DNA from 3 places in the Streptomyces sp. NBC_00236 genome. Region 2 is predicted to be linked to each of the others. Evidence: riboswitches for the same ligand, from Rfam matches in the RefSeq annotation. Region 2 holds a riboswitch; each other region holds the start of a gene.
The links. A riboswitch is a leader RNA that binds a small molecule or an ion and turns the genes downstream of it on or off. The one in region 2 is predicted to bind cyclic di-AMP.
Positions count from the first base shown of each region.

Region 1: linked by a shared signal. The riboswitch ahead of OG446_RS03395 (C40 family peptidase) and the one ahead of OG446_RS14300 (transglycosylase family protein) in region 2 are both predicted to bind cyclic di-AMP.
Region 3: linked by a shared signal. The riboswitch ahead of OG446_RS29065 (M23 family metallopeptidase) and the one ahead of OG446_RS14300 (transglycosylase family protein) in region 2 are both predicted to bind cyclic di-AMP.

Region 1 is NZ_CP108100.1:788,013-797,693, forward strand. Features, by position in the region: gene OG446_RS03355 (hypothetical protein) at 1-100, opposite strand, end outside; gene OG446_RS03360 (GNAT family N-acetyltransferase) at 245-1,030, opposite strand; gene OG446_RS03365 (hypothetical protein) at 1,145-1,270, shown strand; gene OG446_RS03370 (TetR/AcrR family transcriptional regulator) at 1,311-1,877, opposite strand; gene OG446_RS03375 (MFS transporter) at 2,023-3,489, shown strand; gene OG446_RS03380 (hypothetical protein) at 3,570-3,839, shown strand; gene OG446_RS03385 (ATP-dependent Clp protease proteolytic subunit) at 3,965-4,600, shown strand; gene OG446_RS03390 (hypothetical protein) at 4,608-4,916, shown strand; cyclic di-AMP (ydaO/yuaA leader) riboswitch at 5,245-5,415, shown strand; gene OG446_RS03395 (C40 family peptidase) at 5,419-5,892, shown strand; gene OG446_RS03400 (LysE family translocator) at 5,926-6,573, opposite strand; gene OG446_RS03405 (LysR family transcriptional regulator) at 6,646-7,563, shown strand; gene OG446_RS03410 (ATP-binding protein) at 7,586-8,017, opposite strand; gene OG446_RS03415 (helix-turn-helix domain-containing protein) at 8,227-9,087, shown strand; gene OG446_RS03420 (DUF397 domain-containing protein) at 9,112-9,318, shown strand; gene OG446_RS03425 (8-amino-7-oxononanoate synthase) at 9,349-9,681, opposite strand, start outside.
Region 2 is NZ_CP108100.1:3,204,474-3,214,154, reverse strand. Features, by position in the region: gene OG446_RS14335 (glycosyltransferase family 2 protein) at 1-294, shown strand, start outside; gene OG446_RS14330 (GtrA family protein) at 291-692, shown strand; gene OG446_RS14325 (SurA N-terminal domain-containing protein) at 830-1,486, shown strand; gene OG446_RS14320 (nucleoside triphosphate pyrophosphohydrolase) at 1,519-2,505, shown strand; gene OG446_RS14315 (cytochrome P450 family protein) at 2,525-3,766, opposite strand; partial or broken gene OG446_RS14310 (cytochrome P450) at 3,921-4,181, shown strand; gene OG446_RS14305 (transglycosylase family protein) at 4,287-5,249, shown strand; cyclic di-AMP (ydaO/yuaA leader) riboswitch at 5,551-5,722, shown strand; gene OG446_RS14300 (transglycosylase family protein) at 5,727-6,461, shown strand; gene eno (phosphopyruvate hydratase) at 6,748-8,028, shown strand; gene OG446_RS14290 (FtsB family cell division protein) at 8,141-8,611, shown strand; gene OG446_RS14285 (DUF501 domain-containing protein) at 8,679-9,218, shown strand; gene OG446_RS14280 (Ppx/GppA phosphatase family protein) at 9,334-9,681, shown strand, end outside.
Region 3 is NZ_CP108100.1:6,494,426-6,504,106, forward strand. Features, by position in the region: gene OG446_RS29055 (M16 family metallopeptidase) at 1-1,178, shown strand, start outside; gene OG446_RS29060 (M16 family metallopeptidase) at 1,205-2,587, shown strand; cyclic di-AMP (ydaO/yuaA leader) riboswitch at 2,815-2,981, shown strand; gene OG446_RS29065 (M23 family metallopeptidase) at 2,995-3,837, shown strand; gene OG446_RS29070 (GntR family transcriptional regulator) at 4,058-4,765, shown strand; gene OG446_RS29075 (HPr family phosphocarrier protein) at 4,968-5,249, opposite strand; gene OG446_RS29080 (bifunctional acetate--CoA ligase family protein/GNAT family N-acetyltransferase) at 5,423-8,344, shown strand; gene OG446_RS29085 (DUF5998 family protein) at 8,425-9,021, shown strand; gene OG446_RS29090 (alkaline phosphatase family protein) at 9,021-9,681, shown strand, end outside.

The sequences.
Region 1 (9,681 bases), 2.4 Mb from region 2:
AACCCACCGCGAGGAGGCCGGAAAGCACGAGGTCGTGCTGGATGGCCAGAGCAACGACCAGGGTGGCCGTGACCATTGCGGCCGTGACTTCGGCGACCAACGCCAGACGGTGTCCCGCTCGCTCAGTTGCTTGTCTCAACACTTGCGTGTCCAGGTGGTCGGAGGGGTGGGGTGGGTTCACCGGCTCCTGCCGCCTCGCCAGTACCCGGGCACGACCCGAAGAGCCTGCCAGGGCGGGCCGAGTTCAGGGCGACCAGACATACGGTGTCGTCGTGGTGACCGCGTGCAGGCCGAGGCGAGTGAGGATCGGAGCGCTGTCCGCTGAGGCGTCGACGTAGAGGTAGGGGACGTCACGGGCGGCGGCGAGTTGGGCTCGGTGGGCGACCATGGCCCGGTAAATGCCCTGTCCGCGCCACTCCTTGAGTGTTGAGCCACCCCAGAGCCCGCCGAAGTCGATGCCGTCCTTGAACACCAGCCAGGCGGCGCAGACGACTTCGGTGCGTGCCTCGGCGACGAGAACGACGGTGTTCTCCGGGGCGCTCTCGATGCGGGCGGTGAGGTCGTCGGCGAGCCAACTCCAGTCCTCGTTCCAGACAGTGCTCTCCATGGCGGCGATGCGCCGGAGGTCTGATCGGGAGGTGACACGGCGGAGGGTCACGCCATCGGGCAGGACGGGGTCTGCCGCAAGGTCTGCGGACCGCCCGATGAGCACGGTCTCGCTGTCCTCGGCGACGAAGCCGGCCGCCGTGAGCCGACCGGTGAGGTCGGCAGGGAGATCATGGGCGCGAGTCTTCCATTCGACCGCCTCTCCGCGTGCCGCGTAGAAGTCACGCTGCCGCGCTATGAGCATGTCGAGTTCTGCTCCGTACACGCCGAGGTCGCGTGGGCCCGTGACGAAGCCACGGTGCCAGCCGACGACCCGGGTCAATGGGCCGTCCTCTTCGAGGCGCGCGGTGCCGCCGGGCGGGGTGACACCACGGAGCTGGGCGTCGTAGGCGATGCGGAGTCGGCTGATCAGAGTGTCGTTCACTCGAACACCGTACGGACCGGGTCAAGCGACTGGCTCCGGAAGTCGAACAGGTACGTCAGCTGTCGCAGGCCGTCGTCGCTCCCGGTCGAGGGCGGCAGCGACCTCCTCCATGTCGTGGTGCCAGTACGCCCGTTGCCGTTCGCGCTCTTCAGCGCCTGGCAGGTGCTCCTGGTGGAAGCGGAGGGCCGTCCGGGCTCCGTCCTGCTGCGGGCGGTGAGTCCGGCGCCATGGGAGCCCTGACAGCGCGGCCGAGGGGTGGTCCCCGAGGACCTGCTCGGGGTCACAGCACTCGGTCGACCAGCCCGTCGACGTAGTCCGGAGCGAGCGGGCCCATGCCGAACAGAACGCGGATGTACATCGGGGCCATGATGTGGTCCAGCACGTCGAGCGCGTCGGGTGCACGCTCGCCGCGTTCGCGGGCGCGATCGAGCATGGACTGCAACTGCCGGGTGCGTTCGGCGCGGAAGGCGTCACGCGCCTGCAGCCCCTGCTCACCATTGCTCGACAGGGCGACAGCCAGGCGCACCAGCAACAGGCCGTCGGGTCCGGTGATCTCGCGGGCCACTTGGTGCGCGTACGTGCGCAGGTCGCCGGCCAGACTCCCGGTGTCGGGCATCGGTGACTGCGCGTTGAGTCGGGTGAGCGCCGCGTCGGTGAGCAGGGCTTCGAGGCTCCCCCACCGGCGGTAGATGCTGCTGTCGGCCACGCCCGCGCGGGCCGCGACCTCGCTGACGGTGAAGTTGCCGTAACCGCGTTCATTGATCAGCTCAGTGACGGCCCGGTGCACCTCCGCACCGACTCGGGCGCTGCGCCCGCCGGGGCGCCTGGCTCGCTGCTGTTCGCTCATGCCTCCACCTTAACGCAGTTCACGCTTGCGTTTACGAGGAGCTCCCCCGTACAGTCACCTAACGCAGCCACTGGCTGCGTTAGTGCGCTCGATGGCTGACCCGTCGGCCGTGGAGGGGCGCAATCGACAATGGAGAGGAATTCCCTTGGCTGCATCGTCTGCACCTGCAGGCAGTCGGCAGAGCCGGGCCACGCTGCTCACAGTGACGTGCCTGGGTCAGTTCATGGTCCTGCTCGACAACACGATCGTCGGAGCGGCGCTGCCCGATATGCAGCACCGACTGCACACAGGGCTGACCGGTCTGCAGTGGATCGTCGACGCGTACGTGCTGCTGGTCGCCATGCTGCTGCTGTCCGGTGGCGTCTTCGCCGACCGGTTCGGCCGTAAGCGGGTGTACCTGACCGGCGTGGCGGTCTTCACCGTCGCGTCGGTGATGTGCAGCCTCGCGCCCTCGGTCGGCTGGCTGGTCGCCGGCCGGGTGCTGCAGGGCGTCGGGGCCGCGGCACTGAGCCCTGCCTCGCTGGCCCTGCTCGTCGCCGCCTGTCCCGTGCCGCAGGAACGGATCAAGGCGATCGGACTGTGGGCCGGGTTCAGTGGACTCGGTCTGGCCGTTGGCCCCGTGGCCGGCGGCGTGCTGACGGATGCCTTCGGCTGGCCGGCCATCTTCCTGGTCAATCTGCCCATTGGCGTGGTCCTGCTGGTGGTCGGTCTGCGCAGCCTCGGAGAGACCCGCAATCCGAGCGCCCCGGCGATCGATGTCCCGGGGACGGTACTGTCCGTTCTGGGAGTGGGGGCGCTGACGTACGGGCTGATCGAGGGTGGCACCCGCGGCTGGACGGCGCCGGTGATCCTGGTCAGCTTCACCGCGGGGGTGGCCCTCCTGACCGCCTTCCTCGGCGTCGAAGCGCGCCGCTCCGCTCCGATGCTGCCGCTGCGGCTGTTCCGGCAGCGCCTGTTCACCGTGTCCAACACCGCCATGGTCGTGGTGGGGTTCGCGCTCATGGGCTCGTCGTTCTTCTTCTCCCAGTTCTTCGTGTACGTCCAGGGCAGCTCGATCCTGCGCGCGGGCCTGCAGACCCTGCCGGTGTCCCTCGGCATGGTGATCGTCAGCCCCTACGCGGGCCGGCTCGCCGCCCGGTACGGCTTCCGCGTCGTGGTGACCGCCGGCCTGGCCCTGGCCGGGCTGGGACTGCTGGCACTCGGCACGGTGCACGCCGACACGGGCTACGGGAACGTGTGGTGGCGGCTCGGAATCGTCGGCATCGGCTTCGCCCTGACCCTGTCCCCACTGACGGGAGCCGCCATCCAGGCCGTCAGCCCGCAGGAAGGCGGCCTCGCCTCAGGCATCAGCAGCACCACACGGCAGATCGGCGCGGTGCTCGGCGTGGCGGTACTCGGAGCCGTCGTCCGCACCCGGGAATCCGGCGGCGCCTCCTTCGAGACCGGCCTCAACAGCGCCTTCCTCGCCGCCGGTGCCGTCACCATGGCCACCGCCGTGTTCACAGGCCTGTGGCTGACCAGGTCCGAGCCCGCCGCCGCCCCAGGTGCCGTCACCACCTCGCACGAGGCATCCGAACAGCCGTTGACCACAGCAGTCGGCCGAAATCGATAGCCACGAACCGATTCGTGCCGGCCGGGCAGCGTAGAGAAGATCGGCACTCGGGTGCGGGGCCGCCCGCGGTTCGCGGAGGGGTGAGGACGGCGAGAGAGGTCAAAACCCACGCCCCGCACTGCCTGGTCATCCTGACGGTGTACGAGATGAAGAGGCTGGGGCGGGACACCCCCGAACTCACCGCGCTCCCGGACCACCTCACCGCCCTCGGCCGGTGCGGGCAACCTCCCAGCCGGGCCAGTGGCGCGAGCACGGGGACTCCCTGGCTCACCGCTGCCCAGATGCCGGTGCCCCGGCGTCATGAGGTGGTGAGCCATCCGCCCTCAGCGAACAGCCGCAAACGCCCCTGAACGGGGGCTTTTCGTGGATCGCCAGGACCTGTTCCCATCCAACTCCTTCTGTACGTCCTGTACATTTTTTACAGATGTTCGCGGGCGCCTCCCTGCCCCGCGCACCCCGGAGGAGAGGTCCCGCCATGCACCGCCCCGCCGCCCGCCATGTACTGCCCGAGTTCACGGAGCGCACGTCCCAGGGGACGCGCACCCTCGACCCGTACTCCAAACTCCTCGCCGAACGGGTCGCGTTCCTCGGCACACCCGTCGACGACACTGCGGCCACCGACCTGGTCGCCCAGTTCATGTACCTGGAACACGACGCTCCGGACCGGCCCATCTCGCTCTACATCAACTCCCCCGGCGGCTCGTTCGGTGCCATGACCGCCATCTACGACACGATGGCGTTCCTCAGTTGCGAGGTGGAGACCTTCTGCCTCGGCCAGGCGGGAGCCGCCGCGGCCGTTCTGCTCGCAGCGGGCGCCCCGGGCAGGCGGCATGCACTGCCGGGTGCCCGCGTGGTGGTGCAGCAGCCCGAACTCACCGAGCCGGTACAGGGGCAGCCCTCCGATCTGGAGATCGAGGCGCGGGAACTGGCCCGGATGCGCGACACGCTGACCGGCATGCTGGCCCGTCACACCGGCCGCCCCGCCGAGCAGATCACCGCCGACACCGAGCGCGATCTGATCCTCGACGCGGAGGGCGCCAAGGACTACGGGCTGGTCGACCACATCGTGCAACGACGCGGACTGTCGCTGCCTGCGCACCCCGTGAGGTGAATCCGCGATGCAGCCACCGGAGTTCGCGCCCCTGCCCGCCCTGACCCGCGCGGAGGGCGAGTTCATCGACCGCTATCTGCAAGTCATCGACCAGGTGGGCCGGATCAATCCGGCCCACGGTGGCGACACCTACAGCGCCCTGCGCGCCGCCCAGGCGCTGGCCTCGTACGCGGCCACGCTGCGCGACGCGCTCACGTTGATGCACGAGCGGGGCGAAGACCGGATCCACGCGGCCACGTTGACCAGGGCGCTGCGCGTTCTCGACGGCGAAAGGCGCTCCGGGCGGGTCACCGTGCCGCCCGAAGCGCCGAGTTGATCAGCGCGATGCACCGACACGCCCGACGCGGGGACCAAATTTTCTCGCTCGTTCGGCGTAGACGTTACTTCGCACGAGGGACAACTCGATTTGCGTTTTCGAAGTGGACGATGGGTGAAATCTCCCGTTCCGTCGCTGGTGCGGCACCGGTCGCCGTGACCCCACGGTTTGCCGCAACGTCACCTGGCCACCCGAACGGTCCATTCGTGATGAGCCTCACATATGGCTGTTTCACCTCGGAAATCCGGCACTCGGTGAGTCAAGATCCCTGGGACGACAAGCCCCCGCCACCGCGGCGGGGCGGTCCGGGCGGACGCCGAGTCCTGCCGCCGCCCGGATGCCTGGTCGACAGGAGTGGATCGGCAGGAGTGGAGGACCCAGCACAACGGGTCGACCGGACTTCCGGTCGTCCCTCGGGGTGAAGCCGCATCTGCGGCCGGGCGACTTCGCCGGCCCGAACCCGACAGGTCATCCTTCACAGGCGGCTGACGAAGGGTTGCGCATGACTGCGCAGGTTCATGTCCCGTCTCTGCTCGCCCGGGCCGGTACGGCCTCGGTAATGACTCTCGCCGCCGTCGGCGGCTCGCTGTTCGTGCCCGGCGCCGTGACCGACGCCCAGGCCGCCAGCCATTCGATGAAGGCCCTCACGATCGCCGCGTCGAAGAAGGGGGCGCCCTACCGTTGGGGCGCCACCGGGCCCAGCCGCTTCGACTGTTCCGGGCTGACGCTCTACTCGTTCAAGAAGGCCGGGAAGAAGCTCCCCCGCACGGCCCAGCAGCAGTACAACAAGACCCGCCACATCTCGTCGTCCAAGCGGCAACGCGGCGATCTGGTCTTCTTCCACTCCGGCCGCAGCATCTACCACGTGGGCATCTACGCGGGCAGCGGCAAGATCTGGCACTCGCCCAAGACGGGGGCCGTGGTCCGCCTGGAGAAGATCTGGACGAAGAGCGTCTACTACGGACGCGTCCGTTGAGGCCGCTCCCCCGCCCCGGCCCGTTCTCCCGCGTCAGTGCAGCAGCGGGCCCGTCACCAGGACCAGCCCCAGTGCGGTGAGTGCGGCGCCGCTGCCGCCCTCGATCGCCCGGGCGGTGCGCGGCCGGCGCAGCCACCGGCCGAGGCGGTCCACCAGGAGAGCCACCAGCGGGAACCAGATCAGCGCCAGCACCACGACGATCGCGGCGAGCAGCAGCGTCCTGGGCAGGGGCGCGGCCCCGGCCGGCACGAACTGCGGCAGCAGGCTGAGGAAGAGCACGGGCGCCTTGGGGTTCAGCGCGTTGGTCAGGAAGCCCTGGCGCAGCGCGCGGCCCGTTCCCATGCCCGACCGCCCGCCGTCCGCCTCGTCCGGCCCGGCCTCCGCGTCCTGCCCGGTGCCGCGCCGGGCCGCGTACAGGGCGCAGATCCCCAGATAGAGCACGTAGGCGCCGCCCAGGAGCTGGATGATCCGGAACAGCACGGGCACCGCCACCAGCACGGCGGCCAGACCGGCTACGGCGAGCACGGTGTGGACGAGGAGGCCCCCGGCGACCCCGAGCGCGGTCGCCACTCCCGCCGTGCGCGAGGCGAGGGCGTTGCGTACGACGACGGTGAAGTCCGCGCCGGGCAGCGCGACCATGGCGGTGGCGACCCCGATGAAGGCGGTCAGTTGTGCGTCCATGGGTCCACCCTGGACCGCTGGAGCCTTTAGCGTGTACTTGCAATCTTCTGGGTCTGCCAAAAGGAATGCTTAATGTACGACCCGACACGGCTCGCGGCGCTGGTGGCGGTCGCCGAGGCCGGTTCGATCACCCGGGCCGCCGCACGCCTGGGCTACACCGCCCCGGCGCTCTCCCAGCAGCTGGCCAAGCTGGAGCGGGAGGCGGGGGCTGCGCTGCTGGTGCGCCATCACCGGGGCGCCCGGCTGACGGCGGCGGGCGAGCTGCTCGCCGGACGCGCCCGGCGGGTTCTCGACGAGATGGATCAGGCCCGTCACGAACTGGCCCGCCTCGCCGGGCTCTCCGGCGGGCGCCTGCGGGTCGGCACCTTCACCACCGCGGGCATCCATCTGCTGCCTCCGGTGCTGAGCGCGTTCCGCCGGGCCCACCCGGACGTGGAGCTGGCCGTCACCGAGTACGAGCCGCCGGGCGGGGTGGCCGCCGTGGCGGCGGGCGAGGTGGATCTGGCGCTGACCCATGACTACGAGCCCGGACCCGTGACGCCGCCGCCCTCGGGTGTCCTGACCGAGCCGGTCCTGATCGAGGAACTGGTCCTGATCACGGCCGTCGGCCAGGTCCTGGCGGACGGCAGCGGACGGCTCCCGGTGACGGAGCTGGCGGGCCGGCCCCTGATCAGCAGCGCGCCCAGGCACCCGCCGCGCCGCGGAGTGGAGAGCGCGCTCGCCGAAGCGGGGGCGCTGCCTGCGGTGGTCTGCGAGTCGCCCGGCTACGCGCTGGTGTGTGCCCTGGTCAGTGCGGGCATCGGGGTGGCCGTGGTACCGGAGATGGTCGCCGCCATGTCGCCGACGCCCCTGTCCGTACGGCGGCTGGAGCCGGCCTCGTTCCGCCGGACGATCTCGGTGGTGCATCGAGGGGACCGTACGAGCCCGGCGGCGGCGACGCTTCAGGCTCTGCTGCGCAGCGGATTCGGGCGGGCGGCGGCAGCCGGGTGACCGGGACGCGCGACGGAGAAGTTCAGTGCTGGACGGGCGGCTGCCACGGCAGCGCGATCCAGACGGTCTTCCCGCCGTCCGGGGTGGGCGTGACGGTGAGCCGGCCACCGTACTCCTTGGCCAGCGAGCGGATGATCACCATGCCGCGGCCGTTGTCCTGCTGCACGGCCGCCGGCAGCCGCTGGGGCCACCGGGGGTGACTGTCCGTCACTCCGAGGCGCAGCTGCTCCTCGCGCTCCAGCCGGAGGTCCACGGTGAAGGTGGGTGACTGTCCGAACGTGTGCTGGACCGCGTTGGTCGCGAGTTCCGAGACGATGAGCCGGACGGTCTCGCCCGTGTCCGTGCCGTCGGGCAGTCCCCATTCGGCCAGTACCCGGGCCACATAGCGCCGGGCGGCGGAGACCGAGACCGGCTCGCTCGGCAGGGTGACACGTGCTTCCTGATGGTCTGCCATGGCGAGCCGTCCCTTTCCCACCCGGAAGCGACCCCGCGATCGATGGTCCGGGTTGTGCTTCGCGCCAGATTGCCACTGATGCTGCCCGCTGTAACGGCGATCCACCAAGATATGCATATATCTGTCGCTCGAAGCGGTGAACTCTGCCCCGGATGCGCCGTGAGGACGCCACACTGTCCGCTCGGCAGGGAGTGGGAGGGAGGCACCACATGCAGCACGGCCCTGCGGTGCGACGCCGCAAGCTCGGGGAGGAACTGCGGAGTCTGCGCCATGCGTCCGGACTCACGAGCCGCGACGCGGCTCGTCTGCTCGGCTGGCATCAGTCGAAGGTCAGCCGGATCGAGACCGGTGTGAGCGGAGTACGGCCAGGTGACGTGACCCGGCTGCTCGACACCTATGGCACCAACGACCCGAAGTTGCGCGAGGTCCTGGAGGCGCTCGCGGGATCGGCGGGCGGCGGGGGCGCGGGATGGTGGCACGCCTACCGCGGTCTCATCCCGCCGCAGTACCGCGACTTCATCAGTCTGGAATCCCAGGCGCGCACCGCCCGCACCCTGGAGACGTCGGTGGTGCCGGGCCTGCTGCAGACCGCGGACTACGCCCGTGCGGTGACCCGGGCCTCGCTCGACGGACTGCCCACCGGACAGCTGGACTCGCTGGTGGAAGTGCGGCTCGCGCGGCAGGGTGTCCTGCGGAGCGACCCTCCGCTGCGGCTGAGCGCGGTGCTGGACGAGGCGGTACTGCGGCGGGAGGTCGGGGGCCGCCGGGTGATGCGGGAGCAGTTGCGCCACCTCAGCCGAGTGGCCCAACTGCCTCATGTGCAGCTTCAGTTGCTGCCGTTCTCGGTCGGCGGCTATGTGGGCCTCACGGGACCTTTCGTTATCTTCTCTTTTCCGACTACTTCTGATCTGGATGTGGTCGTTCTTGACCACTTGACGAGTAGCCTCTACCTGGAGCGGAAAGAAGACCTCGAGGCGTACAGCTCGGCCTTCCGCACCCTGCAGGCACACGCGCTGTCGCCGGAGCACTCGTTGGATCTGATCGCCGCAATCGACCGCGGCGGTCAGTGAACCCGTACTGCCCGAGGGAGCGTCATGTCGGATTGCCTCGCACAGCACGCGTTACGGTGGCGGCGCAGCAGCCGCAGCACGGGAATGAACAACTGCGTGGAGGCCGCGCCGTTCGGTGGCCGACGGCTGGCCGTGCGCGACTCCAAGGACCGCTCCAGGCCGCCTCTCCAGTTCTCCGCGACGGCCTGGACGTCCTTCGTCACCGCCCTGAACGGCGGTGACGTCAGCTGAGTCCGCGGCCGGGCGCCGCGGACCGGCGGATCAGCCGGCCGGGGCGGTCCGCCGTACGATCGCCACCGCCTCGGCGATCTGCTCGTCCGTCAGGTCGGCGCGCGCGGTCAGCCGCAGCCGGGAGACACCGTCCGGTACGGACGGCGGCCGGAAGCACCCCACCGCGATGCCGGCGGCACGGCAGTCGGCCGCCCAGCGGACGGCGTCCTCCGCCGAGGGCGCGCGTACCGAGACCACGGCCGCGTCGGGCCTGACCGCGGTCAGGCCGGCCGCGGTCAGCTGCCCGTACAGCGCGGTGGCGACGGTACGGGCCCTGGCCGCGCGTTCCGGTTCGCGGCGGAGCAGCCGAAGGCTGCCGAGCGC
Region 2 (9,681 bases):
CGCGCCGCGCTCTACCTCGGCATGCTCCTGATGTCCCTCGCCTTCGTCTACGCCGCCTGGATCGTCGGCGTCGCCCTGGTGAAGGGCGTCGACACCCCCGGATACGTCACCCTGCTCGTGGTCCTCACCGCCCTCGCCGGCGTCCAGATGGTGATGGTCGGGGTGGTGGGGGAGTACGTCGGCCGGATCTACTACGAGGTGAAGCGCCGCCCGCACTTCCTGGTCAAGGCCACCAACACCCAGGCACACCGGCCCGCTCGGGAGCCGGAACCCCTGGAGTTCGTACGCCGATGACGGTCAAGGCACAACTGGCCCGCTTCGCCCTCGTGGGCGCCGTGAACACCGGCACGTACTACGGCTGCTACCTCGTCCTGCTGCACTGGCTGCCGTACATAGCCGCACACGTGCTCGCCTTCGCGCTCAGCATGACCGGCTCGTTCTTCCTCAACTCCTACTTCACCTACCGCACCCGGCCCACCTGGCGGAAGTTCCTGCTCTTCCCGCTCACCAACGCCGCCAACTTCGTCATCACCACCGGCGGCGTCTACCTGCTGGTCGACCTGGCCGGATTCAGCAGCCGCTACGCACCCCTGGTCGCTGCCGCGGCCGCCATCCCCATCACCTTCGTCGTCTCCCGCACGATCATGCTGCGGCCCGACACCCCGCCGAAAACGCCCGAACGCGTCGGCTGATCCGCGCCGCCCGGGGGCCGCATCCGCAACTCCTCCCGAATCGTTGGTCGAATCAGTGGCCCGGACCGGTTCCACTACCTAACATCGATCACTGCAAGGCCTTGTGCACCGCCGCACAATCTCCTCGGGAGGCTCCTTTGCACCGCCGCCGTCGCTCCGCGCTCACCGTCTCCGCCGCACTGCTCACCGCAGCGCCGCTCCTCGCCGCCTGCGGCAGCCAGGCCCACCCGGGCGCCGCGGCCGTCGTGGGCGGGGACCGGATCACGGTGGCCACCGTGCAGGGCCAGGTAGCGGAGGTCCGCCGGGCGCAGGACACCTCGAAGCAGGCCGCCCAGATCACCAACCAGTCCGGCCAGCTCCCCCGCGCCAAGCTGCACGGGCTGATCCTGGACCGCGTCCTGGACAAGGCGTCCGCCGACGCGGGGGTGACCGTCACCCGTGCCGAGATCCAGCAGATGCGGCAGCAGGCCGTCGCCCAGTACAAGGGAGAGGCCGGGCTGCGCGCCGCGGTGCTCCAGGAGCGCTGGATCGCCCCGGACCAGATCGACGCCTTCCTGCGCGAGCAGATCCAGCTGACCAAGCTCGGCCAGGCACTCGGCGCCGACCCGACGACCCCGGCCGGCACGAAGACCCTGGGCGACGCGCTGACGAAGGCGTCCAAGGCGCTGAAGGTCGACGTCAACCCGCGCTTCGGCACCTGGAACAACCAGCAGATCCAGCTCGCCGAGTACAAGGCCCCCTGGATCTCCCAGGTCACCAAGCCGGCCCAGTCGGCCGCCGAGGCCGGGGCCTGAGGACTGTCCGACGGCCGGGGTAGATTCGCCTTGTGAACGCTGAAGACCCCGGCCGCATCGTCCTGCTCACCGCCAGCCACCGCGTCGCGCCCGGACTCCTGTCCTGGCCCGCCTGGCAGACCCTGCACGCCGCCGACCGGGTGCACTGCGGGGAGCAGGACCAGCCGCAGCTCCCCTATCTGCGCGAGGCGGGCATCACCGTCACGCTCGGCGTGCCCGACGCGCAGGAGCTGGTGGATGTGTGCGCCGGCGGCCGGACCGTCGTCGTCCTCACCGGCGGCGAGGGCAACCAGCCACTGACCGACGGACTGGCCCGGCTGGCCGGTTCGGGCCGGGTGCGGATGCCGAACCTGGAGCTGCTGCCGGGTTCGTACGACCTTCCCGGCGCCCGGCTCCTCGATCTCGTCCAGGTCATGGACCGGATCCGCCTCGAATGCCCCTGGACCTCGCAGAAGACCCACAAGGGCCTCGCCAAGTACGCCATCGAGGAGGCGTACGAACTCGTCGAGGCGATCGAGGACGGCGACCGCGAAGAGCTCCGCGAGGAGCTCGGGGACGTACTGCTCCAGGTCGTCTTCCACGCGCGCATCGCGGAGGAAGGCCTTCCGGGAAGCGGAGACGAGCCGTTCTCCATCGACGACGTCGCGGCCACCCTCGTCGAGAAGCTGATCCACCGGCACCCGCACGTCTTCGGCGACGAGACCGCCGAGACACCGGAGGACGTCCACGCGCACTGGCTGCGCACCAAGGCCATCGAGAAGCAGCGGGAGTCGGTCACCGACGGGGTGCCGCTCGGCCAGCCAGGACTGGCACTCGCCGCGAAGCTCGCGAGCCGGGTCCGTGCCGCCGGACTCGACGTCCCTCTCCCAGCGACCGGGGGCGAGGGCGACGAGATCGGCTACCGCCTCCTCGCCCTGGCCGTGCGCGCCCAGGAGGACGGCATCGACCCGGAAGCGGCACTGAGGGCCGCGGGGCGTGCGTACCGGGATGCCATCAGGGCGGCGGAGGGCGTCGGCTGAGGAGAAGCCGACGTGGTGATCAACCGGCCCGAGGAGTGAACTCCACGGGAAGTGTCCGCAGCCCACGCATGATGAGACCGCCACGCCACCGTAGGTCAGCTGGGTCCGCCGCGAGCTGAAGGTCCGGCAGGCGGCGGAACAGGGTCTCCAGCGCGGTACGGCCCTCGAGCCGGGCGAGGGGTGCGCCCAGGCAGTAGTGGATGCCGTGGCCGTACCCCAGGTGCTGGTTGTCCCGCCGGGACAGGTCGAGCGTGGCCGGCTCCGCGAACCGGGCCGGATCGCGGTCGGCCGCAGCGAGGACCACGAGAACCGGATCTCCCTCGCGGATGTGCTCGCCCCCGATGTCGAGAGCTTCCGTGGCGTAGCGCCAGGTAGCCAGTTCCACCGGGCCGTCGAAGCGCAGCAACTCCTCGATGGCGGTGTCCAGGAGACCGTTGTCGCCTCGCTGGATCGCACTCTGGAACACGGCACGCTGCGGGGGGTTGCGGAAGAACGCGTGGGCGCTGTTGCCGATCAGATTGATGGTCGTCTCGAAACCCGCGAAGAGGATCACGAAGCACATCGCGGCGGCCTCGTTCTCGGTGAGGTGCTCGCCGTGGTCGCTCGCCCGGATCAGACCGGAGATCAGGTCGTCGCCGGGGTTCTCCCGCTTTCTGTGAATCAGCTCGGCGAGGTAGGCGCGGATCTTCTTCACTGACCGGGCGACCCCACCGCGCGGCCCGCCGCCGTGCCGGATCATCATGCCCGCCCAGTCGCGGAAGTCGTCCTGATCCTCTTCGGGTACACCGAGCAGATCGCAGATGGCGTAGATGGGGAGCGGGAAGGCGAAGTCATGGATCAGGTCGGCCTCGCCCTTGTCCGCGAAATCGTCGATGAGCCGGTCCGCCAGTTCCTGCACACGGGGCCCGAAAGCGGCGATCGTCCGGGGCGTGAACGCCTTGGACACCAGTCGGCGCAGCCGTGTGTGGTCCGGCGGGTCGATGTTCAGCAGATGCGTCATGAGGTTGGCGCTGCGCTCGCCGGGGATGCCGGTCTTGCTCTTTCCCCGGGCGTCCTCGGCGTGGTGTGCCGGGTTCTTCGAAAGGCGGCTGTCGGCGAGAGCCTGTCGTGCGTCCGCGTACCGGGTGACGAGCCACGCCTCGACGCCGCTGGGCAAGGTCGTCCGGTGTACGGGGCTGTGCTCCCTCAGCCAGGCGTAGGCGGGGTACGGGTCGGTGGCGAACTCCCAGGTGAAGAGTTCGGGCGGCGGGGTGCGGTTCACGTGACGACGGTATCGGGCGTCTGTCGGTGAGCCGCCTCGGCCGGTGTTCCCAAGGGTCCGTTCCGAGATGCTCCGCGGGCTCTGTGTCGAACATCAACGGCCCCGGCGAATCAGCTCCGCTGAACCACCACCAGCAGGAGTAGCCTGCCCGAAAAAGGACCTTGCGCGGCGTGACAATCAGCACCTCGGTTACGGTCACGGAATCCACTGCTGCCTGGGAGCACCGCTCACCCGGCTGGAGGGGCAGGCTGCGCTCGGGACTCTTCTGAAGCGCCTTCCTGACCTGCGGCTTGCGGGAGAACCTGCCGATTTTCGGTGGCGTGGCGGGCTCATCATGCGTGGACTGCGCACGCTCCCGGTGGAGTTCACGCCCGGGTCGGTGCGCGATGAAGGTGACATTCTGTCAACTCTGTGACTTTCACGTGATCTCTGCTGCATCGACTTGTGACATGCGTTCGAGTCCCGCTAGGTTCACCGTTCGACTCACCAGTCACTCGTCAGTCACACGGAAGGCATCCCCATGGGCTCCGCTAACGGCAGACACCGTCGCCCTCGGCAGGCACCCGCCATCATCGTCGCCGCAGGCGTGACCGGTTCGGCCATCGCCATCCCGCTGCTCGGCGCGGCGGGCGCGCACGCCGCAGACGCCTCGACCTGGGACCGCGTGGCCGAGTGCGAGAGCGGCGGCATGTGGAGCGCCGACCTCGGCAACGGCTACTACGGCGGCCTGCAGTTCTCGCAGGAGGTCTGGAAGTCGTACGGCGGCGAGTCGTACGCCGAGCGCGCCGACCTCGCCAGCCGCTCGCAGCAGATCGCCGTGGCGGAGAAGGTCCTGGACGACCAGGGGCCGAAGGCGTGGCCGAGCTGTGCGGTCATCTCGGGTCTCGTCGTGGACAGCGGGCTGCCGGGTGTGGACCCGGGCAGCACTCCGTCGGCCGACCCGACGGAAAGCGTGGACCCGTCCGCGAGCACCGATCCGTCCGCGAGCACCGACCCGTCCGGGGACGCGACCCCGTCGGACGACGCGTCCTCGGGGGCGAAGGCGCCGTCGGGCGATGCGAAGGACGAGGACGCGAAGCCGGACGCGTCGGCGTCCCCGTCGGCCACGCCCTCCGCCACCCCCTCCACGACGCCCTCGGGTGACGCCTCGGGCGCCGAGAAGGGCACCTCCGGGCAGGAGACGGGCGGCAAGCACCGCGGCACGCCGGCGCCCGAGGAGACCCGGGAGAGCGGCCGCAGCGGCGACCGGGACGCGGGGCGGCATGCCTCGCGCGGTGACGGTGGCGCACGCGACACCGGCGCCTCCGCTGCTGACGGTGCGTACACCGTCCGCGCGGGCGACAACCTGTGGGCGATTGCTGATGCACAGAAGCTGCCCGGCGGGTGGACGGCTCTGTACGAGGCCAACAAGGCCGAGGTGGGCTCCGACCCCGACCTCATCCTGCCTGGCCAGAGCCTCGATCTCGACGTGAAGGCCGAATGAGCGCGGTCTGATGATCAGCTGAAAACACCCCAAATATTGGGGTAGTTAAGAGGCCTATGTCCCACTTTTGACCAAGTGAGACATGGGTCTCTTTGCGTGAACTGGCGCGTCTTGTCCGGGAGGTCCCGCCACATCCGTTCCCACCTGCGCAAACGGCACTTCTTCAGATGCAAGTAAGGGCTGTTTATCCGGTATGTCCATCTTTGGATATGAGGGTGGGGTGTGTTTACGGTCGGAACCGCTCGCACCGCGGGCCCCGTCGATCGTCACGCCGAATCCTGCCGTCGGTCGAAGGGAACAGACGCGTAAAGCGCCGTAGGCAGGAGCGGGGGACCCAGGTAAGCGCCGGACCCGATCGTCGCAAGACGCATCAGGACCGGCTTGGGGTGAAGTCGCGTGCTAGGACGTGCGACCGGGCAACTCACTTGGCCCGAACCCGACAGCTCACCTCGTAGGCGTCGGTGAGGAGAAGTCTCGATGCTGCTCAACAGCAAGGGCAACAAGCACCGCCGCCCGTCCAAGGCCGTCCGTATCGCCACGCTCGCCGGTGTCACCGGTGCCGCCATCGCCGTGCCCCTGATGGGTGCGACCGGCGCCTCCGCCGCCTCCGTCTCCACGTGGGACGCCGTCGCCCAGTGCGAGTCCGGCGGCAACTGGTCCATCAACACCGGCAACGGTTACTACGGTGGCCTGCAGTTCTCGCAGTCCAGCTGGGCCGCCGCCGGTGGCACCCAGTACGCGGCCCGCGCCGACCTGGCCACCAAGGCTCAGCAGATCGCCACCGCCGAGAAGCTCCTCGCTCTGCAGGGCCCGGGTGCCTGGGCCTGTGCCGGCGCCGGCAACCTGAGCAACGACGGCGTCGACCCGGGCGTCGACACCGGCTCCTCCGCCGCCAAGACCGAGACCGCCCCGAAGCAGGAGTCCGCTCCGGTCCAGAAGGCCGAGCCGAAGAAGGCCGAGCGCACCGAGGCCCCCGCCACCAACCGCTCGGACCGCGCCGCGGCCCCGAAGAAGACCGTCACCACTCCGACCGGCAAGAAGGTCGCGAAGGGCGATGGCGAGTACAAGGTCGTCACCGGCGACTCCCTGAGCAAGATCGCCGCCGACCACAAGGTCAAGGGCGGCTGGGCGCAGCTCTTCAAGCTGAACAAGGACATCGTCACGGACGCCGACCTGATCTACCCGGGTCAGCAGCTCCACCTGACGAAGTAGTCGCGATCTCTCCTCGCTGATGACCCCGGCCGCCCCGGCCCGGTGCGCACCTTCCCCCCGTGCGTTCCGGTCCGGGGTGGGCCGGTTTCTGCGTTGTTCGTTCAACTGTTGTCGTTACTGGCCAGTAAATTTCTGGCCGTTTGTCCCGCTGTGCCTGCCCTTGGGTCCTTTTTCGTCCCAGGGGACGGGCGGTCGGCCGGTTGCGGCGGCCGAGCCGGTTAGGCTCTTGTCGCAAGGCCAAAGCGACCCTGCACCACAAGCGTCACATCCCAGAAGGAGATGCCTCGTGCCGTCCATCGACGTCGTCGTAGCCAGGGAAATCCTCGACTCCCGCGGAAACCCCACGGTCGAGGTCGAGGTCGGCCTCGACGACGGCAGCACGGGCCGTGCTGCCGTTCCGTCCGGCGCCTCCACCGGCGCGTTCGAGGCCATTGAGCTTCGCGACGGCGACCCCAACCGCTACCACGGCAAGGGCGTCGAGAAGGCCGTCCTCGCCGTGATCGAGCAGATCGGCCCGGAGCTCGTCGGCTACGACGCGACCGAGCAGCGGCTGATCGACCAGGCGATGTTCGACCTGGACGCCACGGAGAACAAGGGCTCGCTCGGCGCCAACGCCATCCTCGGCGTCTCGCTCGCCGTGGCCCACGCCGCCTCCGAGGCCTCGGACCTGCCGCTGTTCCGCTACCTCGGTGGCCCGAACGCGCACCTGCTGCCCGTCCCGATGATGAACATCCTCAACGGTGGGTCGCACGCCGACTCCAACGTGGACATCCAGGAGTTCATGATCGCGCCGATCGGCGCGGAGTCGTTCTCCGAGGCCCTGCGCTGGGGTGCCGAGGTCTACCACACGCTGAAGAAGGTCCTGAAGACCAAGGGCCTGTCCACCGGTCTCGGTGACGAGGGCGGCTTCGCGCCGAACCTGGAGTCGAACCGCGCCGCCCTGGACCTCATCGTCGAGGCCATCAAGGAAGCCGGTTACGCCCCGGGCAAGGACATCGCGCTCGCGCTCGACGTCGCCGCCTCGGAGTTCTACAAGGACGGCAAGTACGAGTTCGAGGGCAAGTCCCGCTCGGCCGCCGAGATGACCGAGTACTACGAGGAGCTCGTCTCCGCGTACCCGCTGGTCTCCATCGAGGACCCGCTGTACGAGGACGACTGGGCCGGCTGGAAGGTCATCACCGACAAGATCGGCGCCAAGGTGCAGATCGTCGGCGACGACCTCTTCGTCACCAACCCGGAGCGTCTGGCCCGCGGCATCGAGGAGGGCTCCGCCAACGCCCTGCTCGTCAAGGTCAACCAGATCGGTTCGCTGACCGAGACCCTGGACGCCGTCGAGCTGGCCCAGCGCAACGGCTTCAAGTGCATGATGTCGCACCGTTCCGGCGAGACCGAGGACGTCACCATCGCCGACCTCGCGGTCGCCGTGAACTGCGGCCAGATCAAGACCGGCGCCCCGGCCCGCTCGGACCGTGTCGCCAAGTACAACCAGCTGCTGCGCATCGAGGAGATCCTCGACGACGCCGCGGTGTACGCGGGCCGCTCGGCGTTCCCGCGCTTCAAGGGCTGACACCCAGGTCCGACGAAGCCCGGCGGGGTCAAGTGCCCCGGCCTCCGTCCGTCCCCGCACTCGGTCCCGTACCGTGTGCGGGGACGGACGTGCGTAATGGGGAGGCGGAGACATGGCCGCGAAGGACCGGGACCGGTTCTCCACCGCGACCCGGCTGCGGTTGCTCGGTGAGCAGACCGCCGCCCGCGTCTACCGCTCCCAGAACCGCCGTCAGGCCCGCCGCTCCCGGCTCACCGGCCGGGCCGCCTTCCTGGCCCTCGTGGTCTGCTCGCTGATCGTCGCCCTCGCGTATCCGATGCGGCAGTACGTGTCGCAGCGCGACGAGATCGCCGACCAGGAGCGGCTGGCGCAGGAGGCCGAGGCCCGCACGGAGGAGCTGCGCGACGAGAAGGCGCGGCTCCAGGACGACGCGTACATCAGGCGGCTGGCCCGCCAGCACCTGCACTACCTTCTTCCCGGGGAGACCGGCTACACGGTGGTCGACCCCGACGCGGTCAAGGAGCGCAACGGGACGCCGGAGGAGACCGACCGGCCCTGGCACTCCAACCTGTGGGACGGCGTCGACAGTGCCGACCGCGGCTGACCCGCATCCCTTCCCGTACCTCTGCAGAACCGCAGTTCGAGCAGCCCGATCAGAACCCTAGGCAGGCATGGAAACGCCCCCTCCCCAGACCGAGTCCACCGCGCCCACCGACGCGGACATCGCCGCGTTCCAGCAGCAGCTGGGGCGTCCGCCGCGAGGTCTGCGCGCGATCGCGCACCGCTGCCCGTGCGGCAACCCGGACGTGGTCGAGACGCAGCCCCGGCTGGAGGACGGTACGCCGTTCCCGACGACGTTCTACCTGACGTGCCCGCGTGCGGCCTCCGCGATCGGCACGCTGGAGGCGAACGGGGTCATGAAGGAGATGACCGAGCGCCTCGGTACGGACCCCGAGCTCGCCGCGGCCTACCGGGCGGCGCACGAGGACTACATCGCGCGGCGTGACGCCATCGAGGTGCTGGAGGGCTTCCCGAGCGCGGGCGGCATGCCGGACCGGGTGAAGTGCCTGCACGTGCTCGTCGGGCACTCGCTGGCCGCGGGGCCGGGGGTGAACCCGCTCGGGGACGAGGCGATCGCGATGCTGCCGGAGTGGTGGCGCAAGGGGCCGTGTGTGTCGCCCTGCGGCGCGCCGGACGGGGACGAGGGCTGAGCGTCCGTACCCGGGGGCGCTGCCCCCGGACCCCCGCTCCTCAATCGCCGGAGGGGCTTGATTTCGGCGCCGGCGGAGCATGGTTCGGGGCCGTGGACTTGATGTGGGAGTACTCATGACACGCGTGGCCGCCATCGACTGCGGTACCAACTCGATCCGTCTGCTGGTCGCGGACGCCGACCCCGTCACCGGGGAGCTCGTCGAGCTCGACCGGCGGATGGAGATCGTCCGGCTGGGGCAGGGCGTCGACCGGACCGGCCGGCTCGCCCCCGAGGCGCTGGAGCGGACCTTCGCGGCCTGTCGGCAGTACGCGGCGGTGATCAAGGAGCATGGCGCGGAGAAGGTCCGCTTCGTCGCGACCTCCGCCTCCCGGGACGCGGAGAACAGGGACGACTTCGTCCGCGGCGTGCTGGACATCCTGGGCGTCGAGCCCGAGGTCATCACCGGTGACCAGGAGGCCGAG
Region 3 (9,681 bases), 3.3 Mb from region 2:
TGTTCCAGGGCTCCGGCCAGGTCAAGGGGAACGGACACTTCGAACTGGTGCAGGGCGCCGGCGGTTCCCTCAACGGGACCACCAGCTTCGAGCGGACCAACTACTTCGAGACGATGCCGACGCACCAGCTGGAGCTGGCCCTGTGGCTCGAGGCCGACCGGATGGGCTCGCTGCTCGCCGCGCTCGACGACGAGTCCATGGAGAACCAGCGCGACGTCGTCAAGAACGAGCGCCGCCAGCGCTACGACAACGTCCCCTACGGCACCGCCTTCGAGAAGCTGACGGCACTCGCCTACCCGGAGGGCCACCCGTACCACCACACCCCGATCGGCTCGATGGCCGACCTGGACGCGGCGACGCTCGAGGACGCGCGGACCTTCTTCCGTACGTACTACGCGCCCAACAACGCGGTGCTCTCCGTCGTCGGCGACATCGACCCCGAGCGCACGCTCGCCTGGATCGAGAAGTACTTCGGCAGCATCCCTTCGCACGACGGCAAGCAGCCGCCGCGCGACGGCGCCCTGCCGGAGATCATCGGTGGCCAGCTGCGCGAGGAGGTCCGCGAGGAGGTCCCGGCGCGAGCGCTGATGGCCGCCTACCGGCTGCCCCACGACGGCACCCGTGAGTGCGACGCCGCGGACCTCGCGCTGACCGTGCTGGGCGGCGGCGAGTCGTCCCGGCTGCACAACCGCCTGGTGCGCCGGGACCGGACGGCCGTCGCCGCCGGATTCGGGCTGCTGCGCCTGGCGGGCGCGCCCTCGCTCGGCTGGCTGGACGTCAAGACGTCCGGCGGTGTCGAGGTGGCACAGATCGAGACCGCGGTCGACGAGGAGCTGGCCCGGTTCGCCGAGGAGGGCCCCACGCCCGAGGAGATGGAGCGCGCCCAGGCGCAGTTGGAGCGCGAGTGGCTGGACCGCCTCGGTACGGTCGCGGGCCGCGCCGACGAACTGTGCCGGTTCGCCGTGCTGTTCGGTGACCCGCAGCTCGCCCTGACCGCCGTGCACCGGGTGCTCGACGTGACCGCCGAGGAGGTCAAGGCGGCCGCCAGGGCCCAGCTGCGACCGGACAACCGGGCGGTGCTGGTGTACGAGCCGATCGAGCCCGCCGAGGCCGCCGAGGCCGCCGAAGAGGCGGATGCCGCCACCGACACCGACGCGCACGAAGGGGCGGACAAGTGACCGACGCTGCCGCGACTGGAGTTTCGATGGAGTACCACCCGCAGCCCGCCCCCGGCGTGGCCAGGCCCTGGGCCTTCCCCGCGCCCGAGCGCGGCTCGCTGCCCAACGGCGTCACGGTGCTGCGCTGCCACCGCCCCGGCCAGCAGGTCGTCGCCGTCGAGATCTTCCTCGACGCCCCCCTGGACGCCGAGCCCGAAGGGCTGGACGGGGTCGCCACGATCATGTCCCGCGCGCTGTCCGAGGGCACCGACAAGCAGAGCGCCGAGGAGTTCGCCGCCGAGCTGGAGCGGTGCGGCGCCACGCTGGACGCCCACGCCGACCATCCCGGCGTCCGGGTCTCCCTGGAGGTTCCGGCCTCCCGGCTGGCCAAGGCGCTCGGCCTCGTTGCCGAGGCGCTGCGGGCTCCGGCCTTCGCCGACAGCGAGATCGAGCGACTCGTGGGCAACCGGCTGGACGAGATCCCGCACGAGCAGGCCAACCCGGCCCGGCGTGCCGCCAAGCAGCTCTCCAAGGAGCTGTTCCCGGCCACGGCACGCATGTCGCGCCCGCGCCAGGGCACCGAGGAGACCGTGGCCCGGATCGACTCCGCGGCCGTGCGCGCCTTCTACGACGCCCACATCCGCCCGTCCACCGCGACCGCCGTGGTCGTGGGCGACCTCACGGGCATCGACCTGGACGCGCTGCTCGCCGACACCCTCGGTGACTGGTCGGGCAACACCGCGGAGCCCCGCCCCGTCCCGCCGATCACCGCTGACGACACGGGCCGTGTGGTGATCGTGGACCGCCCCGGCGCGGTGCAGACCCAGCTGCTGATCGGCCGGATCGGCGCCGACCGGCACGACAGCGTCTGGGCGGCCCAGGTGCTCGGCACCTACTGCCTCGGTGGCACGCTCACCTCCCGGCTCGACCGGGTGCTGCGGGAGGAGAAGGGCTACACCTACGGCGTGCGGGCCTTCGCCCAGGTGCTGCGCTCGACGGCTCCGGACTCCGCCTCCGGGGCCACGGGCGCCGCGATGCTCGCCATCAGCGGTTCCGTGGACACGGAGTCCACCGGGCCGGCGCTGGAGGACCTGTGGAAGGTCCTGCGGACGCTGGCAGCCGAAGGGCTGACGGACGCCGAGCGCGAGACGGCCGTGCAGAACCTCGTGGGTGTCGCCCCGCTGAAGTTCGAGATGGCGGCCTCCGTCGCCGGCACCCTCGCCGACCAGGTCGAGCAGCATCTCCCGGACGACTACCAGGCGCAGCTCTACGCACGCCTGGCCGACACCGGGACGGTGGAGGCGACGGCGGCCGTGGTCAACGCCTTCCCGGAGGACCGGCTGGTCACGGTTCTCGTCGGGGATGCCGCGCAGATCGCCGACCCGGTCCGGGCCCTCGGCATCGGCGAGGTGTCGATCGTGACCGGCTGAGCACAACGGTCATCCCGCCCGGTATCAGGGCAAACAGAACAGTGGTGAAGGTCCCGGCGGAGCGATCTCCGCCGGGACCTTCCGTTTTGCCCCTTTTTGGGGGGTTGGTTGCCTTTCTGCCCTGTGGGATGCGCTACAAAACGGCCTGTCCGTTTGGTGACGGGAAGTGCCCCCGCTTAGCGTCGGCTCCGCTGTCCGTCACTCGTATGCCGCATCCGTGACGTACCGGGCAGCCATCGCCGAGTCCCCGTCAGGCGCGAGCCTGGGGAGCCGGGGACCCACGCAGTCCCTGGGGTGAATCGGATGGCCGTGTCCCGTACGGGACCGGGGATCCGTAGGAGACCTTCCTGCTCCGAACCCGTCAGCTAACCCGGTAGGCGAGAAGGAAGGAAAGGACCAGCCACTTCATGGCGTTCACCCGTGCCACCGGGAAGCATCGTGCCCCGGGCCGTCTGACGCGCACCGGCGCGAAGGCCGTCGGCATCGCGACCCTGGCCACCACCGGCGTCATCGGAGGACTGGCCTCCCCGGCCCTCGCCTCGGACACCGGGACCCCCTCCGTCGGCGACACCGGCCTCACCCAGGTCATCGCCATCGAGAACGTCCTCGCCGAGCAGATCGACGCCCAGGCGGACGCGCAGCAGCACCAGGCCGACGTCGCCGAGAAGAAGGCCGAGGCGAAGGCCGCCGCGAAGAAGAAGGCCGAGGCCAAGAAGAAGACCGAAGCCAAGGCCAAGGCTGCCGCGAAGGCCGAGGCCGCCGCGAAGGCGAAGGCCGCCCGGGCAGAGAAGGCCCGCGAGAGTGCGGCCCGTGCCGCCCGTTCCGCCGAGCGCACCCGGCTCGGCTCCTTCCAGCTCCCCGTCGCCGGCTCGTACGTGAGCACCGGCTACAAGTCCAGCGGCTCCATGTGGTCCTCCGGCAGCCACTCCGGCATCGACTTCCACGCCGCTTCCGGCAGTTCCGTCGTCGCCGTCGGCGCCGGCACGGTCGTCGAGGCCGGCTGGGGCGGGGCGTACGGCAACAACATCGTGCTGCGGATGACGGACGGCACGTACACCCAGTACGGCCACCTCTCCTCGATCGGCGTGTCCGTCGGCCAGAGCGTCGGTGCCGGCCAGCAGATCGGCCTCTCCGGCTCCACCGGCAACTCGACCGGCCCGCACCTGCACTTCGAGGCCCGCACCACGCCCTCGTACGGCTCCGACATGGACCCGGTCGCCTACCTGCGCTCCCACGGCGTCTCCGTCTGACCGGCCGACGACCCCTCGGTGAAGGCCCCGGCACCACGCCGGGGCCTTCGTCGTGTCCGTGTGTCCCGGCCTTCCGCAGCGGTGGCGCCGGAACGGCCCGGTGACCAAAAGATATTCATGAATTTCCACCCGCCGTCGGAAATGCGACCGCATTGCAATAGAGTCGCAGGACAGGTGTCGATCGGCTGCGTTTCGCGGGGATTAAGGCGGAGGTTCGGACATGCGCATTCCGGCGCATTCGGTATGCACGGCAATCCGTGAAGACATCGTCTCGGGTGTCTTCGAACGCGGCAGCCGACTCACCGAGGAGGTACTCGCACGGCGTTACGGGGTCTCCCGGGTGCCGGTTCGGGAAGCGCTGCGCACCCTGGAGTCCGAAGGATTCGTGGTCACCCGCAGACACGCCGGAGCCTGCGTGGCCGAGCCCACCGAGCAGGAGGCTGCCGACCTCCTGGAGGTCCGCATGCTGCTGGAGCCGCTCGGCGCGGCCCGCGCCGCCCACCGCCGCTCGGACGCGCACCTCAAGGTGCTGCGCGGCCTGGTCAGGCTCGGTCAGGAGCGCGCCCGCCGGGGTGAGGGCGAGGACCTGCGCTCCCTTGGCGCCTGGTTCCACGAGACGCTCGCGCAGGCCTCCGGCAGCCCCGGCCTGATCGCGCTGCTCACCCAGCTGCGGCACAAGACCACCTGGATGTACGCGATCGAGTCCCCGGCCCGTCCGGCCGATTCATGGGCCGAGCACGGGGCCATCGTGGACGCCGTGGCGCGCGGGGACGCGGAGAGGGCGCGGGCGCTGACCGCCCAGCACGCCGAGCGGGCCGCCGCCGCGTACCGGCTGCGCCGCCCCGGCCGGCCGGAGTCCGCCACGGCCCGGACCGGCCGGGTGAGAACTTCGCAACATGCCGTAAACACCCCGAGCGGCCGGCATTAACAATTGCGCCGTATACAAAGAGTGGGATTCCGGAGGACTTTCTTTCTGCTGCCCGAATTCGCCTCGGCGGAACCATTCGATGACCCGCACCTTTTGGCGGACGAACGAGTTGAACGAAAGAGCTGAACAAAAGAGCCGCGGCACCCGGTCGAGGGTGTCGCGGCTCTGTCGCAGGAATTCCCGCGGTGGTGACCCGTCGGGGTCAGACGGTCTCCGGAAGCTCGTCGAGCCCCTCGGCGACCAGCTTGGACAGGCGGTCCAGGGCGGCTTCTGCGTTGTCGGCCTCGGACGCCAGGACGATCTCCTCGCCGCCCTGCGCGCCGAGCCCGAGCACGGCGAGCATGGAGGCCGCGTTCACCGGGTTGCCATCGGCCTTGGCGATGGTCACAGGGATGCCGGAAGCCGTGGCGGCACGGACGAAGATGGAAGCGGGGCGGGCGTGCAGGCCCTCGGCCCAACCGACGTTGACGCGGCGCTCAGCCATGGTTCTGCCCTTCACGAATCAATGGTTGTCTAGACCAGTCTCTCATGCAGTGCGCGATGCTCCGGCCGACCCGCGGACCGCTTTCCACCCGCGCCGCACCGTCACCCGGCACCCCTCAGACTGCCCCGGCCCCGGCACCCACGCGACCGCTGGCGGAGCCGTACGCTTTGCCCATGCAGCCCTCTCCGGAGCAGAGTCCGCATCACGCCTACCCCGATCACTGGGAGGCGGACGTGGTGCTCCGCGACGGCGGCACCGCCCGCATCAGGCCCATCACCACGGACGATGCCGACCGGCTGGTGAGCTTCTACGAGCAGGTCTCCGACGAGTCGAAGTACTACCGCTTCTTCGCTCCCTACCCCCGTCTCTCCGCCAAGGACGTCCACCGCTTCACCCATCACGACTACGTCGACCGGGTGGGGCTGGCCGTCACGGTGGGCGGCGAGTTCATCGCCACGGTCCGCTACGACCGGATCAACGCGCAGGGCAGGCCCGCATCGGCCCCGGCCGACGAGGCCGAGGTGGCCTTCCTCGTCCAGGACGCCCATCAGGGCCGAGGCGTCGCATCGGCCCTGCTCGAACACATCGCGGCCGTTGCCCGCGAACGCGGCATCCGGCGCTTCGCCGCCGAGGTACTGCCCGCCAACAACAAAATGATCAAGGTGTTCCGGGACGCCGGATACACCCAGCAGCGCAGCTTCGAGGACGGCTCCGTCCACCTCACCCTGGATCTCGAACCGACCGCCGAGTCGCTCGCCGTCCAGCGCGCCCGGGAACAGCGCGCCGAGGCCCGCTCCGTGCAGCGCCTGCTCGCCCCGGGCTCCGTCGCCGTCATCGGCGCGGGCCGCACCCCGGGCGGCGTCGGCCGAACGGTCCTGCGCAACCTCCTCGGTGCCGGCTTCACCGGCCGCACCTATGCCGTGAACAGCGCGTTCGCCGCCGACCAGGCCACCATCGACGGTGTGCCCGCCCACCGCTCCCTCGGCGAGATCGGTGAACCGGTCGACCTGGCCGTCGTCGCCGTTCCGGCCGACCGGGTGCCCGAAGCCGTCGCGGACTGCGGGGAACACGGCGTCCAGGGGCTCGTCGTCCTGTCCGCCGGCTACGCCGAGTGGGGGGCCGAGGGCCGCGAACGCCAGCGCGAACTGGTGCGCCAGGCCCGCTCGTACGGCATGCGGATCATCGGTCCGAACGCCTTCGGCATCATCAACAACTCCGAGGCGGTCCGGCTCAACGCCTCCCTCGCGCCCGAGCGGCCCGCCTCCGGGCGCATCGGCCTGTTCACCCAGTCCGGCGCGATCGGCATCGCTCTGCTCTCCGGGCTCTACCGGCGCGGCGCGGGGCTCTCCACGTTCATCTCCGCCGGCAACCGCGCCGACATCTCCGGCAACGACTTCCTCCAGTACTGGTACGAGGACCCGGACACCGACGTCGCCCTGCTGTACCTGGAGTCGCTCGGCAACCCCCGCAAGTTCACCCGCCTCGCCCGGCGGACCGCGGCCGTGAAGCCGGTGGTCGTGGTGAAGGGCGCCCGGCACAGCGGCTCCACGCCACCCGGCCACGCGGTCCCCGTCAGCCGGATCCCGGACGCGACGGTCTCCGCGCTGATGCGGCAGGCGGGCGTGATCCGCGTCGACACGGTGACGGAGATGGTCGACGCGGGCCTGCTCCTCGCCGACCAGCCCCTCCCGGCCGGCGGGCGGGTCGCGATCCTCGGCAACTCGGAGTCCCTCGGGCTGCTCACGTACGACGCCTGCCTGGCGGAGGGGCTGCGCCCGCGCCCGCCCGTCGACCTCACCACGGCAGCCACGCCGCAGGACTTCCGGGACGCGCTGTCCGCGGCCCTGGCCGACGACGGCTGCGACGCGGTCGTCGTGACGGCGATCCCGTGGGTCGGCGAGAACGGCGAGGCGGAGTCGGGTGACGGCGAGGTCCTCGCCACGGCCCTGCACGCGGCGGCCGCCACCGGTCCCGCCAAGCCGGTGGCCGTGGTCCATGTGGAGATCGGCGGCCTCGCCGAGGCCCTGGCCGCCGCGACCAGCACGGTGGCGCAGCAGCGCCCGTCGACGGCGTCACCCGCCCTCGGCGTACCAGGGCGCCCCGCCGCCGCGGCCCCACGCCGACCGGACACCGGCCGTGCCGCCACCGGCCGCCCCGCCCCCGCCCCCGACAAGGCGGCCGGCGACGACGGCCCCGCACCCGGCGCCCCCCGCCCGGTGGGCCGGATCCCCGCCTACCCCGCCGCCGAACGCGCGGTCCGGGCGCTCGCCGAAGCCGTGCGGTACGCCCAGTGGCGACGCCAGGCCGCCGTACCCGGAAAGGTGCCCGAGTTCCTCGACGACACCATCGACGAACCGGCCGCGGGCGCCCTCATCGAAACCCTGCTCGGCCAGGACCCCGATCCGCGTGGCAGGCCCCTGGAACACGACGAGGCCCGCGAACTGCTGGCCTGCTACGGCATCACCGTCCGCCCCACCCTCCCGGCCCCCGGCCCCGAGGAGGCCGTGGCCGCGGCGGCGCGGCTCGGCTACCCCGTGGCGCTCAAGACCACCGCACCGCATCTGCGCCACCGGGCCGACCTCGGCGGGGTCCGCCTGGACCTCGACGGCGAGCCGGCGCTGCGCCGCGCGTACGGCGAACTGACCGACCTGCTCGGCAAACCCGCCGAGCTCCGGCCCGTCGTGCAGTCGATGGCCCCGCGCGGCGTCGACACCGTGGTGCGGGCCACCATCGACCCGGCAGCCGGAGCCGTCCTCTCCTTCGGCCTGGCGGGCGCCCCCTCCGAACTCCTCGGAGACACCGCACACCGCCTGGTCCCCGCCACGGACCGCGACGCGGCCGAACTGATCCGGTCCATCCGGGCGGCCCCGGTCCTCTTCGGCTGGCGCGGCTCGGCGCCCGTGGACACCGCCGCGCTGGAGGAACTGCTGCTGCGGGTCTCGCGACTGGTCGACGACCACCCCGAGGTGGTCTCGATCGCCCTGGAACCGGTCGTGGTCGCCACCCAGGGACTGACCGTCCTCGGAGCGAGCGTCCGGCTCTCGCCGCCCCCGGCCCGCACCGACCTCGGCCCCCGGCGCCTGTCCAACTACTGACCCGCCCCGCCCCGGGCCCCGTCCGGCAGCGACGGCGGGACCGTCCCCGGCAGCCATCGGCCCCCCGTAGGATGGTGCGTATGGCTAAGACCGGTACGACGACCCAGGGGCTGCGCGCGGCGATCGAGCGCAGCGGCTACTACCCGGCCCTCGTGGCCGAGGCGGTGGAGGCCGCCGTCGGCGGTGAGCCGGTCGCTTCGTACCTGGTGCACCAGGAGACGACCTTCGACTCCAACGAGGTGCGCAGGCACGTCACGGTGCTGGTGCTCACGGACACCCGCTTCATCGTCAGCCACACCGATGAGCAGAACGCCGACACCAGCTCGCCGACGCCCTACGCCACCACGTCCACCGAGTCCGTCAAGCTCGACCGGATCTCCTCGGTCGTGGTCAGCCGGGTCGTGGCCAACCCGGAGAAGTACGTCCCCGGCACGCTGCCCCGCGAGGTCGTCCTGACCATCGGCTGGGGCGCCGTCTCCCGGATCGACCTGGAGCCCGCCGCCTGCGGCGACCCCAACTGCGAGGCCGACCACGGCTACACGGGCAGCTCCACCGCCGACGACCTGAGCCTGCGGGTCAGCGAGGCCGGCGACGGCCCCGACACCGTGCGCCAGACGCTCGCGTTCGCCCAGGCGCTCTCCGAGGCCACGGCCGCGACCGCGGCGGCCGGCCGCTGATGGCCCACCCGGCCTGGCAGGACGACCCCGTGCTGCTGCCAGTCGACACCGCCCCCGTACCGGAGTACGGCAGCGGCTCGCTCGCGGACCTGCTCCCCACTCTCGTCGCGGGACAGGGCGTCCCCGGATTCACCGCGGCGATCCCCGAGCTCACCCCCGCCGACCGCAACTGCGTCTTCCTGATCGACGGTCTCGGCTGGGAGCAGATCAAGGCGCACCCCGACGAGGCACCGTTCCTGTACTCCCTCCTGCCCACCTCACGCGGTGGCACGGGCCGCCCCGTCACCGCGGGTTTCCCGGCCACCACCGCCACCTCGCTGGCCTCGGTCGGCACCGGGCTCCCGCCGGGCGAGCACGGCCTGCCCGGCTACACGGCCCGCAATCCGGAGACCGGCGAGCTGATGAACCAGCTCCGCTGGAAGCCGTGGACACCGCCGAAGGTCTGGCAGCCGTACCCCACCGTCTTCCAGCTGGCCGACGCCGCCGGAGTGCGTACCGCCCAGGTCTCCGCCCCCGCCTTCGAGCAGACCCCGCTGACCAAGGTCGCGCTCAGCGGCGGCTCGTTCCTCGGCCGGCTCACCGGTGAGGAGCGGATGGACGTCGCCGCCCAGCGGCTGGCGGCCGGGGACCGGTCCCTCGTCTACACGTACTACAGCGAGG